DNA from 3 places in the Streptomyces sp. CA-106110 genome. Region 2 is predicted to be linked to each of the others. Evidence: riboswitches for the same ligand, from Rfam matches in the RefSeq annotation. Region 2 holds a riboswitch; each other region holds the start of a gene.

Region 1 (4,446 bases), 1.4 Mb from region 2:
ATCCAGTGGCCGTGTGAGCGGCCTGACATCCGCGGGGCCGGTGTCAGGGGCCCTGCGCACCCCTGATTAGGCTCCGCCCCATGGACGTACTCATCCATCTCTTCGTCGGCCTGCACATTGTCGGCATCGCCGCGCTCCTCGGCGGCTTCCTCACCCAGATGAAGGCGATGGGCCGGGGCACCGCCCGCTTCGTGCCCGGCATGCTGCACGGCGCGCTGACCATGCTGGTCACCGGCGTCGTCCTGGTCGGCCTCAACCAGGCGGACCATCACTCGGTCAACACGTTCAAGATCGGTGTCAAACTGGCCCTGCTGATCGTGATTCTCGGCCTGGTCTACGTGAAGCGGGACGAGGAGAAGATCGAGAAGGGTCCCTTCGCCCTCGTCGGTGCGCTGACCACCGCGAACATCTTCATCGCGGTGCTCTGGACCTGAGGCCTCCCAGGATCGACGAGACCGCCCCGGCGAGGACCACGCACCAGACGGCCACCGCGATCCACAGCAGGACCTCGCCGAGGCCGCGCAGCCAGGACACCCCGCGGGTGGCGGCGACCGACAGGCTCGCCACCGCCGTCATCCCCAACGGGAAGACCGTCGACCAGCGCCGCGTGTCATAGCGCAGCCGCGGCCGGAGCAGCTCGGCCGCCGCCAGCACGCAGTAGAAGACGAGGGCGAGGACGAGGAGGGCGAGGGTGACTCCCCGCAGGACGTTTTTGTCGTCGTTGCTCCAGAGATAGCGCCCGCTGTGCCCGGCTGCCACGAGCCGGGACCCGGCCAGCGCGGAGATGGCGAGCGCGCCGCCCGCGATCCAGTGGTCTCCGGCACCGGTCGCCGTCTGCCGCAGGTCGAAGCACCGCAGCCCGATCAGGTAGAACACCAGCCCGAGCCAGAAGAGCACCAGCGCCGTGTGCACGAGCCATGCCGTCCCCACCGTCGCCCCGAGCAGTGCCGCGAGCACGGCGACCCCCTGCGTGGCCACGCACCCGAGGAACACGGCCCCGGGCATAGGCCGCTCCCAGCGCAGTGCGACCGGGAGGAGCAGGCCCACCCACAGCGCGAAGGCCAGCGCGAGAAGCGCCTCGGCGAGCGGCCGCCCGCCCTGCATGGACACCCCCGTGCCCAGCGTGGCGGTCGCCGCCACAGGGGCGAGCGCGGCCGCCGTGAGAGCCTGCTGAGCCCACCGGTCGCGCTCCCACAGCACCCGTACGCCGACGTCGACGACGAGCCCCAGCCAGGCGGCGGCCGTCAGGGCGAGGGCGATACGGGAGAGGACCCCGTACCCGGTCAGATGCAGCCCGACCGACAGGATGCCGGTCGCCATCACGGCGGCCCCGGTGGCGGGCGGACGCTGTGTCCACCAGGTGCGGAGCTCGGAGGTGCCTGACATGCGCCTGATGCTAGGGACGCACACGCGCAATGGGTACGGGGCACGCGCGCGGCAGGGCCGAAAACAACCCCACGCGCGCGTGCCCCGTACCGGAAAGGGAAACCGGCCTCAGCCGGGCCGCACCACGCTGTGGATGATCGAAGCGCCGCCGTAGTAGACCGACTCCTCGCGGACGTACGCGCCGGGCTTCGGGGCGTGGATCATCATGCCGTTGCCGATGTAGATGCCGACGTGGCTGATGTCGTCGTAGAAGAAGATCAGGTCACCGGGCTGGGCGTCGGTGAGCGAGACCGTCGTGCCGGCGTTCACCTGGTCGTACGTGGTGCGCGGGAGCGACACCCCGGCGGCCTTCCAAGCGGCCTGGGTCAGCCCCGAGCAGTCGTACGAGTCCGGTCCGGTGGCGCCCCACACGTAGGGCTTGCCGATCTGGGCCCGGGCGAACGCCAGGACCTGGTCCGCCTTCGTCGCGTTCGAGGAGCCCGTGGCGGACGTGTCCGTCGAACCGGTCGTAGTGCTCGGCGTGCTCGACTGCGCCTTCTGCTGGGCCGCCTGGCGCTGCGCGGCCTCTCGCCGCGCCGCCTGCTGCCGTGCCAGCTCCTCCGCCTGGCGCTGAGCCTCTTCCTGCTTCTTCTGCTCGATCGCGGCGAGCCGCGCCTTCTCCTCGGCGGTCAGATCCGACAGCAGGTTCCGTGCGGCGGCGAGCTTCGTCTGGATGGTCGTCTTGCTCGACCTGAGGGTCTGCTGCGACTCCGTGAGCGTCTGCAGGCTCTGGGTGGCCTCGCGCCGCTTGTCCATCGTCGCGGCCTGGTCGGTGGTGTACTCGTCGACCGCCTGCTTCTGGCGACTGGTGAGCCGGCCCATCAACTGGGTCTGGTCGAAGTAGTCCTGGGGCGAGTCGGCGAGCAGGAGCGTGGCCGTGTCGGGGGCCGCGGCCCCGGTGCGGTACTGCGCGGCGGCGAACGAACCCAGCTTGTCCCGCGCCTCGTTGAGACTCTGTGTGCGTCTGGCGACGTCGTCCAGGAGCGTGTCGACGCGCTTGCGTTGGCCGGCCGTCTTCTCCTTTGCGGCGTTGTACTTCTCGGTCGCCGACTCGGCCTGGCGGTAGAGGTCGTCGACCTTTTTCTCGACCTCTTCGATGCTCGGCTTGCCGTCGGTGGAGGGCGCGGCGTTGGCCGTCTGGGAGAGCAGGGCCACGGAGGTGAGGGCCGCCGTCGCGAGGGCGGGGGTCCGTATGCCTGCGATGCGCGTGCCTGAGGGGCGGGCCTTGCGGTGCGGCGCCATGGGAGGCGACTCCTTCCGTACTCCGCCTACCGAGTTAGCTGTCGGGTTCGGGCGGGTGGTTCGGAAGGCGTGCCCTACGGCCTTGCCCCGAAAGGCGGTCGGCCGATTCACCCCAGGATCGGGTGGGTCCCCGGCTCCGGCTGCCACGAGGGCGCACCGGACTCGGCGGAAGCCGCGCGACCCGGCGACCTTCGCCGGTGGGGGTCGTACGGCCCGCCGGGAACGGTAGCCAACTGATGTGGTCCGTGTGAAGGTTGATGTTCGATATGCCCGATACATTTTCGTGACCTGGCTCATGAATCCGCCGGCCCGTGGTCAATATGGGCAGGTCTGTGATGAGTTGACTCGTTTCTGACGCGGCTGCCGGAGGGGTGTCGTCTGCCTGTCCGCACGGGCTCGAGCGGGGTCCTGGGCAGGCATGTCCGCCCCATACGATCCGTTTCCGCTGGTGACCGATCGATCCCGGAAGGTGACGCAGTCCTTGTGGTCGATTTCGGAAGATCATCCGTCGGGGAGCCCAGGCGGGCCGGTGTGTTTCCCGGGCGGCGGTCGGTTGTCGGTCGGGCGGCCTAGACTCGGAGAGCGATGAGCAGCCTCTTTGACGACAGCTTCCTGGCGGACCTCAAGGCCACCCCGGCCGCTGAGGAGCAGCCCCCGCCACCCGAGGACGATCACGCTCCGGAACCGGTTCCGGACGATCTGTTCGGCGGGCGTTTCGACGTACCCCCGGACCGTGAGGCGTACTACAGGGACGGCGCGCCCCGCCCGGTCATCGACCCCCAGGCACTGCTCCAGGGGCTCAACGAGAACCAGCGCGCGGCCGTTGTGCACGCCGGCTCCCCCCTGCTCATCGTGGCCGGCGCCGGCTCGGGCAAGACCCGTGTGCTGACGCACCGCATCGCCCATCTGCTGGCCGAGCGCGGCGTCCACCCCGGGCAGATCCTCGCGATCACCTTCACCAACAAGGCCGCGGGCGAGATGAAGGAGCGCGTCGAGCACCTCGTCGGCCCGCGCGCGAACGCGATGTGGGTGATGACCTTCCACAGCGCGTGCGTCCGCATCCTGCGCCGGGAGAGCAAGAAACTCGGCTTCACATCCTCGTTCTCGATCTACGACGCGGCCGACAGCAAGCGGCTGATGGCGCTCGTCTGCCGCGACCTGGACCTCGACCCCAAGCGGTACCCGCCGAAGTCCTTCAGCGCCAAGATCTCCAACCTGAAGAACGAGCTGGTCGACGAAGAGGACTTCGCCGCGCAGGCCGCCGACGGATTCGAGAAGACCCTCGCCCAGGCGTACGCGCTCTACCAGTCCAGGCTTCGCGAGGCGAACGCACTCGACTTCGACGACCTGATCATGACGACGGTGAACCTGCTGCGCGCCTTCCCGGACGTCGCCGAGCACTACCGCCGCCGCTTCCGCCACGTCCTCGTGGACGAGTACCAGGACACCAACCACGCCCAGTACGCCCTCGTCCGGGAGCTCGTCGGCACCCGTGAGCACCCCGTGGACGTACCACCCGGCGAGGACGAGTTGCAGCCGGCCGAACTGTGCGTCGTCGGTGACGCCGACCAGTCGATCTACGCCTTCCGCGGTGCGACCATCCGCAACATCCTCCAGTTCGAGGAGGACTACCCGGACGCCACCACGATCCTGCTGGAGCAGAACTACCGCTCCACGCAGACGATCCTGAGCGCCGCCAACGCGGTCATCGAGCGCAACGAGTCCCGCCGCCCGAAGAACCTGTGGACCAACGCGGGCGCGGGCGCGCGGATCACCGGC
Region 2 (4,446 bases):
CTCGGAGCGCAAGCACCTGCGCCGGGTCCTGCTGCCGCTGGTCGGGCTGCTGCTCGCGATGGGCATGCACGCCATGTGGAACGGGTCCTCGGCATTCGGCGACTACGGGTTCTTCGCGGTCTACGCGTCGTTCATGGTGCCCGCGTTCGCGCTGCTGACCTGGCTGGTCGTCTGGACGCGGCAGCGGGAGCTGCGGACCGTGCGGGAGGAGCTGCCGGTGTACGCGGTCACCGGGTGGCTGGGCCCGGTGGAACCGTTCGTCCTCGGCTCGATGCGGGCCCGGCGGCTGGCCCGGGAGTACGCACGCCACCACTTCGGGAAGCCCGCGGCACGTTCGGTGGCGCAATACGAGGCGTACGCCACCTCGCTCGCGTTCCTGCGCCACCGGGGGCGCCGGGGCCGGGCCGACGCCGATTTCGTCGTACGGGAACGGGAACTGCTGGACGAGCTGTGGGCGCGGCGGTCGGTGGCACGGCCGGCGCTCGCGTACGCCGCGCGGGCCACGACACCGGTGGCCCCGCCGGTGGTGACACCGCAGGTCCCACCGATCTACGGGTACGCCCCGGCGTACTGGCCGGGGCCCTACGGTCCGGCGGCGCCGTATCCCACCTACAACCCGTACCGCTCGTAGCGGTCGCGGAAGGCTCGGCGCCGCCGGACCCGCGGGGACGATGGGGGAAGCGGGCGGCCCTTACGCCGACGCCGCCGTCAGCTTCGCCGCCTCGTCGTCCGTCAGCGTCAGGTCCCCCACCGCCAGCAGGGCCGGCAGCTGTTCCAGCGTGCGGGCGGAGGCGATCGGGGCCGCCACCGTCGGCCGGCCCGCGAGCCACGCCAGGGCCACCGTCGCGATCTCCGCGCCCCGCTCCTGCGCGACCTCGTCCAGGGCCGCCAGCACGCGCAGTCCTCGCTCCGACTTCAGGTACTCGCCGGCCCGCCCCGCACGCGCCGAGTCCACCGTCGTACCCGGCCGGTACTTGCCGGTCAGGAATCCGGCCGCGAGGGAGTAGTACGGGACGGCCGCGAGACCGGCGCGGGAGGCGACGCCCTCCAGCGCGCCCTCGTACGTGTCGCGCGAGACCAGGTTGTAGTGCGGCTGCAGCGCCACGTACCGCGCGAGGTTCTCGCGGTCGGAGAGGTCGAGGGACTCCTGGAGGCGTTCGGGGGAGATGTTCGAGGCGGCGATGGCACGCACCTTGCCCGCCTTCACCAGCTCGTCCAGTGCGCCGATGATCTCCTCCACGGGCACCTCGGGCTGGTCGAAGTGCGTGTAGTAGAGGTCGATGTAGTCGGTGTCCAGACGGCGCAGGGACGCGTCGGCCGCCGCCCTGATGTTGGCGGCGCGCAGGCCCTGGTACTCCGGGTGCTGGCTGACCTTGGTGGCGATGACGACGTCCGGGCGGTTGCCGCGCGCCTTGACCCACTTGCCGATGATGGTCTCCGACTCGCCGCCCTTGTTGCCCGGAGCGAAGGCCGAGTAGGAGTCAGCGGTGTCGACGAAGTTGCCGCCCGCCGCCGCATAGGCGTCGAGCACCGCGAAGGACTCGGCCTCGTCGACGGTCCAGCCGAAGACGTTGCCGCCGAGAGAGAGCGGGAAGACCTCGAGGTCGGAGGAACCGAGCTTGCGAAGAGAAGTCATGCTCAATCCCAACGCCCGTACCGGACGGGCGCCTTCCGGAACCGCAGCAAAATTCGCGTAAACAACCGGATCGACATATTCCGACCCGGAACGACCACGACCGGCAGTCCTGACGTGGGGGGGTTACGTCAGGACTGCCGGAGCCGGGGAGGGAGGGCCGCGGAGGGCCCGCCCGAACCGTCAGGGGTTGAGGCCCCTGCTCTGCAGCCATGCCATCGGGTCGATCGCGTCGCCGCCGCCCGGGTGGACCTCCAGGTGCAGGTGCGGCCCGGTCACGTTGCCCGTCGCGCCCACGCGGCCGATGACATCGCCCGTGGTCACCTTCTGGCCCACGCTGACGCTGATCGACGACTGGTGGCAGAACCACAGCTGCGTGCCGTCGTCGAGGGTCAGGATCGTGCGGTAGCCGTACGATCCGGCCCAGCCCGCCTCCGTGATGGTGCCGCTGTGGATCGCCTTGATGAGCGTGCCCGTGGGAGCGGCGAAGTCGAGGCCCGTGTGGTACCCGGAGGACCACATGGCGCCGGCGTCACCGAAGCGGGAGGTGAGGGTGTAGGAGGAGGTCGGCAGCGTGAACTGCTTGGCCAGTTCCGCCAGCCGTTCCGCCTCGGCCTTCTTCTTGGCCTCTTCCGCGGCCTTCTGCTTGTCCGCGGCGGCCTTCGCAGCCGCGTCCTCCTGCGCCTTCTTGGCCGCGGCGGCGGCCTTCTGCGCGGCGGCGTCCTCGGCGGCCCGGGCGGCCTCGACGGCGATCCGGTCCTGCTGGGCCTCGGCCTGCTGGATGATCCGGGTGCGCAGCGCCTCACCCGCGTCCTTGGTGCCCGCGGCGGCGTCGGCGGTGGAGACGCCCGCGGTGCTCAGAGGGGTGGCGGAGCCCTTGGGGGCGGCGGTGTCCTGGCCGATGAGGGCCTTGGCCGATTCGGTGACCGAGGAGAGGTCCGGCATGGATATGGACACCGGCGGCTTGCCGGTCTGCGCGGTGGCCATGCCGCCCGCGCCGACGGCGGCCATCACACCGACGCCCAGAACGGTGGAGCTGCGTGCGAGTCCTCCTCCGCGCTGCTTGCCGACGCGGTGCCGGCCGCGGACGGGACGGAGGGACTCCTCAGTGGGGTTCCACTCCTCCCAAGTGCCCTCCTCGGCGCCGGGTGCGAACCCGAACGTCTGAGTGGCGTTGGGAGCGGACGAGGTGCTCTGGGCAGGCGGGTTGGACGCCACGTGGGCGCACTCCTTTCCTTCCGTCTCGCCTACCGGGTTAGCTGACGGGTTCGGAGAGGAAGGTCTCCTACGCGCGTATACCGGCCGTGCTTCCGCGGCGGTATACGCCCGATTCACCCCAAGTTGGTGGTTCCCCGGTTCCCTTGCGGGATTCGGCATGCGCACGGAGCCGCCTCTTGTGACGGCTGGGACGACCGCGCTGCGTTATCGAACGTTAATAGACGCGGAGCCCGGATTCCAAGCTGTTGAACAGATCCTTGACGTACTTGGCCAGGACTTTCATGCCATGACCGACCCAAAACGGGCGAGTTGGCCACGCCTCATATACCTCACAAGTGTTGACGGTGTATCAGTTGTTATGCGCAGGGGCACCGCTCGACCACCGAGCGTCACCCGTCAAGGGCGCTCGGGCCGGCGCACGGCCAGCAAGGCCATGTCGTCGGTGGCGCGGCAGCCGGTGTGGCGGGCGACCTCCTCGGTGACCGCGGCCAGCAGCGCGCCGGGGCCGGGGAAGACGCGGCCTGCGAGTCGGGCGGCGGGATCGTAGAACTCGCCGTGCGCGTCCCGTGCCTCCGAGACGCCGTCGGTGTAGAGGAGCAGCGTCGCCCCGGGCGGGAACTCCCACTCCTCACTGCGGTCGGGCCAGACCCCGAGATCTCCCATGCCGAGCGGCAGCGCCGGCTCACGGGCCTCCAGTACCCGCAGCGTGCCGTCCGGGAGCAGGAGGAGGGGCGCGGGGTGGCCGCGATTGACGATCCGGACGACCCCACCGCCGTGCGGGATCTCGGCGAGGACCGCGGTGGTGAACCCCTCGCACGCGTCGAGTCCGTCCCGCCGGGTGCCCTCGCGCGACAGCGCCCGCTCCAGACGCTGGGCCACCGCCTCCGGGGTCGACTCCTGCTCGGCGGCCTCCCTGAAGGCGCCGATGACCACGGCGACCGCGGCCACGGCTCCCATGCCCTTGCCCCGCACGTCGCCGGCCACGAGTCGTACCCCGTGCGGGGAGTCCTGCACGGCGTACAGGTCGCCGCCGATGAAGGCCCCGGCCTGCGCGGCCTCGTACCGGGCCGCGACGTCCAGCCCGCCGATCCGTGGGGCCGGCTCGGGCAGCACGGCACGCTGAACGGCCTCGGCGATCCCCCGGGCGGAGGCGAGGCGTTCGTTCTTGCGTCGGACGAGCAGGTTGATGAGGACCGCCAGGACGGCGACGGTCACGACAGTGCCCATCTCGGTGACCGCGTCGGGCCTCCCGGGAAGGCCGAACCTGAGGTGGACGGCGAGGACGGCGAGCACCGCGGCCACGCCGGTGAGCACCGTGCCGCGCAGCGTGTAGAGCGGCGCGGCGACGAGCGGCGCGGCGGTGAACAACGGGCCGGCCGTGACATCCGACGGGGCGAGGAAGTCGTAGCCGGTCCCGACGGCGATGAGCAGGGCGGGCAGGGCGCTCAGGAACGCCCGCGCGCAGAAGAAACGACGGTTCTCGCGCTCGACACGACGCGATGACGGGGTGTCCCCGGCACCGGCGGCCGGCACGGGTTCGCCGGACGGTCGGCCGCCGGGCTGGTCGTGGTCGTCGTACGACTCCTCGAGCCACA
Region 3 (4,446 bases), 780 kb from region 2:
GCACGCCCCCGTGCACCGGACGAAACTGCCGAGCGGGGTGGAGGCCTGGCTGGTCACCCGGTACGCCGATGCCAAGCAGGCCCTCGCCGACCAGCGGCTCAGCAAGAACCCGGCGCACCACGACGAACCCGCGCACGCCAAGGGCAAGACCGGCATCCCCGGCGAGCGCAAGGCCGAGCTCATGACGCACCTGCTCAACATCGATCCACCGGACCACACGCGGCTGCGGCGGCTCGTCTCCAAGGCCTTCACCCCCCGCCGCGTCGCCGAGTTCGCCCCCCGGGTGCAGGAGCTGACCGACCAGCTCATCGACCGCTTCGCGGAACGCGGCTCCGCCGATCTCATCCATGAGTTCGCCTTCCCGCTCCCCATCTACGCCATCTGCGACATGCTCGGCGTCCCCCGCGAGGACCAGAACGACTTCCGGGACTGGGCCGGGATGATGATCCGGCACGGCGGGGGACCCCGGGGCGGGGTCGCCCGGTCCGTCAAGAAGATGCGCGGCTATCTCGCCGACCTCATCCACCGCAAGCGTGAAGCCCTGCCCGATGCGCCCGGCCCCGGTGAGGACCTCATCTCCGGGCTCATCCGCGCCTCCGACCACGGCGAGCATCTCACCGAGAACGAGGCCGCCGCCATGGCCTTCATCCTGCTCTTCGCCGGGTTCGAGACAACGGTCAATCTGATCGGCAACGGGACGTACGCCCTCCTCACCCACCCCGAGCAGCGGGCCCGGCTGCAGGCCTCCCTCGCCCGCGGGGAACGCGGGCTGCTCGAGACGGGGGTCGAGGAACTCCTCCGCTACGACGGCCCGGTCGAGCTGGCCACCTGGCGGTTCGCCACCCAGCCGCTCACCGTCGGCGGGCAGGACATCGCCCCCGGCGATCCGGTGCTCGTCGTGCTGGCGGCCGCCGACCGGGACCCGGAGCGGTTCGCCGATCCCGATGTGCTCGACCTCTCCCGTCGCGACAACCAGCATCTGGGATACGGCCACGGCATCCACTACTGCCTCGGCGCCCCCCTCGCCCGCCTCGAGGGACAGACCGCTCTCGCCACGCTCCTCACCCGGCTGCCCGACCTGGAACTCGGGGCGGACCCGGTCGACTTGCGCTGGCGCGGCGGGCTCATCATGCGGGGATTGCGCACTTTGCCCGTAAAGTTCGCGACGGATCGTGATGTGCGGCAGCGGTCCGGCGCCGATTCCGGGGGATGACGCGGCGATCCCGCGGGCGGTCCCGGAAAGGTGACATGTGCTCAACTCTGTGATCTTCACGTGATCTGCGCTGCATTAACTTGTGACAAGTGATCGCCTGGCGCTACCTTCACGCAGCAGCGCGACGATTCGCCTCAACCGTCGCGCCGGTCCCTGCTGTCGTGTGAAAGGCAAGCGCATGCTCTCCGGGAACGGCCGTCACCGTCGCCCCCGCCAGGCTCCGGCTCTCCTTGTTGCGGCAGGGGTGACCGGTTCGGCGATCGCGATCCCACTGCTGGGCGCCACCGGTGCGAGCGCGGCCTCCGGTACCACCTGGGACCGGGTCGCGGAGTGTGCGAGCGGAGGCTCCTGGAGCGCGGACACCGGCAACGGCCGCTACGGCGGGCTCCAGTTGACGCAGCAGGACTGGGACGAGTACGGCGGCCTCGACTACGCCCCCAGGGCCGACCAGGCGAGCCGCTCCCAGCAGATCGCCGTCGCCGAGAGGATCCTCGACGACCAGGGCGTCTCCGTCTGGTCCGCCTGCGGTCTGGTCGCCGGCCTGAGTGAGGACTCGGCCTCCGCGCACGTCGACACCGGCCTCGCGGGCGAATCTTCCGACGGCGGGTCCTCCTCCGACTACGGCATTGACTCCGGACTGTCCGAGTCGTCCGGATCGACCACTTCGAGGCACTCATCGCCTTCTTCGTCCGCCTCCTCCTCTTCGTCGCCTTCCTCCGGGGGGAGTGAGAAGTCCTTCAAGGGTGCTTCCCGATCGGCGGGGTCTCAGGGTGACGGCGACGCGTCCACTGAAACGACGAAGAGCGACGAGTCGGACAAGTCCGGGCAGAGCGACACCTCTTCGAGGGCCGGTCGTCATCGCGGGAGCAGCGCCGACGAGAGTGCGGCGGGTGACCGTGCGGGCGACTCGGCCGCCCGGCATGCTTCGCGCGGCTCCAGCGCCGGGCGCGACGCCGCCGACGGCTCGTACACCGTCCGGCCCGGGGACAATCTGACGGCCATCGCCGACTCCCTTGACCTGAAGGGCGGATGGGCCACGTTGTACGACGCGAACAAGAAGACGGTCGGCGCCGACCCGGACCTCATTCTCCCCGGTCAGAACCTTGAGATCGGTACCGAGCCCGACGCTGGGCAGCAGTGAACTGCCTTGCCGTTCCAGGGGACTTCATGCCCTGGTTCGTGGCGAATGTCTGGTTTGGCGAGAGTGAGATATGAGTCTCATAAGCCCTGATCGTCTTTGAAATTCCGCGGATCGACTGCTTACGGTCGTGTCCGCTCGCCACAGCGGGCCCCCACGGTCGCAACGCCGAATCCTGCCAGCGGCCGTGTGGGAACAGTCGACGCGTCAAGCGCCGTAGGCAGGAGCGGGGGACCCAAGGTAAGCGCCGCGCCCGGACATTGACCGGGACGGCTCGGGGTGAAGCCGCGCACCACGTCGTGCGCGGCCGGGCAACTCAACCGGCCCGAACCCGACAGCTCACCTCGCAGGCGTCGGTGAGGGGATCGAACCATGCTGTGTTCCGGCAAGGGCAAGCACCGCCGCCCGTCCAAGGCCACTCGCGCCGTCACGCTCGCCGGTGTCACCGGCGCCGCCATAGCCGCTCCGCTGCTCGCGGCCGGCAACGCCTCGGCCGCCACCTCGGCCGAGTGGGACGCCGTCGCCCAGTGCGAGTCCGGCGGCAACTGGGCCATCAACACCGGCAACGGTTTCTACGGTGGCCTGCAGTTCACGAACTCCACCTGGGCCGCCTACGGTGGCACCGCCTACGCCGCGCGTGCGGACCTGGCCAGCAAGGCTCAGCAGATCGCCGTCGCCGAGAAGGTCCTCGCAGGCCAGGGCAAGGGTGCCTGGCCGGTGTGCGGCAAGGGTCTGTCGAGCGCCCCCTACAACGGCGCCGCGGCCTCCACGAACAAGTCCGCGAAGAGCACCACGACCACTCGCTCGACCGGTGAGCAGACGGCCAACCGCTCCGCGCAGCGCCCGGCTCCCCAGAAGACGGTCACCACCCCGACCGGCCAGAAGGTCAAGAAGGGCGACGGCGAGTACAAGGTCGTCAAGGGTGACAGCCTCAGCTTGATCGCCGCGAAGCACCACGTCCAGGGCGGCTGGAAGAAGCTGTTCCAGCTGAACAAGGACATCGTCAAGGACGCCGACCTCATCTACCCGGGTCAGCAGCTGCACCTGAAGTGACAGCTGCCGGGCAGCCGGCTCACAGGGTCCCCCCAGACGTGACCTCCATGGTGGGGGTCGCGTGAGATCCACCCCCGTCCCCACGGGCTCCCCGCTCCGGTGCGTGTTCCCCCGTACGCACCGGAGCGGGGCCTTTTTGCCTGCGCGCCGTGCGATTTTCACCGGGCTTTCCTCTCCTTCTTTGTTCCGAGTAGGAACAATGTGTACCGTCACCCTGTCCTGGACGGTCGGTCGGCTGGCCGCCCACCCGGGACGGATAGGCTCTAGTCGCAAGGTGCCCCGCACTCTCAGCGTCACATCCATGAAGGAGATGCTCGTGCCGTCCATCGACGTCGTCGTAGCCCGGGAAATCCTGGACTCCCGCGGCAACCCCACGGTCGAGGTCGAGGTTGGCCTCGACGACGGCAGCACGGGTCGTGCCGCCGTCCCGTCCGGCGCCTCCACCGGTGCCTTCGAGGCCATCGAGCTCCGCGACGGTGACCCCAACCGCTACCAGGGCAAGGGCGTCGAGAAGGCCGTCCTCGCCGTCATCGAGCAGATCGGCCCGGAGCTCGTCGGCTACGACGCCACCGAGCAGCGCCTGATCGACCAGGCGATGTTCGACCTGGACGCCACCGACAACAAGGGCTCGCTCGGCGCCAACGCCATCCTCGGCGTCTCCCTCGCCGTCGCCCACGCCGCCTCCGAGGCGAGCGACCTCCCGCTCTTCCGCTACCTGGGCGGCCCGAACGCGCACCTGCTGCCGGTGCCGATGATGAACATCCTGAACGGCGGCTCGCACGCCGACTCCAACGTGGACATCCAGGAGTTCATGATCGCCCCGATCGGCGCGGAGTCCTTCTCGGAGGCCCTGCGCTGGGGCGCCGAGGTCTACCACACCCTCAAGAAGGTGCTGAAGACCAAGGGCCTGTCCACCGGTCTCGGTGACGAGGGCGGCTTCGCCCCGAACCTCGGCTCCAACCGCGAGGCCCTCGACCTCATCCTCGAGGCCGTCAAGCAGGCCGGGTACGTCCCCGGCGAGCAGATCGCCCTGGCTCTCGAC

Evidence for each region. Region 2 has a riboswitch for cyclic di-AMP ahead of ACQEXA_RS30060 (M23 family metallopeptidase). Riboswitches for the same ligand answer to the same signal wherever they lie in the genome.
Region 1: linked by a shared signal. The riboswitch ahead of ACQEXA_RS23480 (NlpC/P60 family protein) and the one ahead of ACQEXA_RS30060 (M23 family metallopeptidase) in region 2 are both predicted to bind cyclic di-AMP.
Region 3: linked by a shared signal. The riboswitch ahead of ACQEXA_RS33760 (transglycosylase family protein) and the one ahead of ACQEXA_RS30060 (M23 family metallopeptidase) in region 2 are both predicted to bind cyclic di-AMP.

The regions. Positions count from the first base shown of each region.
Region 1 covers NZ_JBNJNB010000001.1:5,125,189-5,129,634, reverse strand. The annotation lists gene ACQEXA_RS23490 (hypothetical protein) at 81-434, shown strand; gene ACQEXA_RS23485 (tellurite resistance/C4-dicarboxylate transporter family protein) at 412-1,386, opposite strand; gene ACQEXA_RS23480 (NlpC/P60 family protein) at 1,495-2,667, opposite strand; cyclic di-AMP (ydaO/yuaA leader) riboswitch at 2,676-2,845, opposite strand; gene pcrA (DNA helicase PcrA) at 3,253-4,446, shown strand, end outside.
Region 2 covers NZ_JBNJNB010000001.1:6,520,806-6,525,251, reverse strand. The annotation lists gene ACQEXA_RS30070 (PrsW family intramembrane metalloprotease) at 1-631, shown strand, start outside; gene ACQEXA_RS30065 (aldo/keto reductase) at 692-1,636, opposite strand; gene ACQEXA_RS30060 (M23 family metallopeptidase) at 1,817-2,851, opposite strand; cyclic di-AMP (ydaO/yuaA leader) riboswitch at 2,863-3,019, opposite strand; gene ACQEXA_RS30055 (PP2C family protein-serine/threonine phosphatase) at 3,248-4,446, opposite strand, start outside.
Region 3 covers NZ_JBNJNB010000001.1:7,303,220-7,307,665, forward strand. The annotation lists gene ACQEXA_RS33750 (cytochrome P450 family protein) at 1-1,213, shown strand, start outside; gene ACQEXA_RS33755 (transglycosylase family protein) at 1,392-2,354, shown strand; cyclic di-AMP (ydaO/yuaA leader) riboswitch at 2,554-2,719, shown strand; gene ACQEXA_RS33760 (transglycosylase family protein) at 2,724-3,404, shown strand; gene eno (phosphopyruvate hydratase) at 3,715-4,446, shown strand, end outside.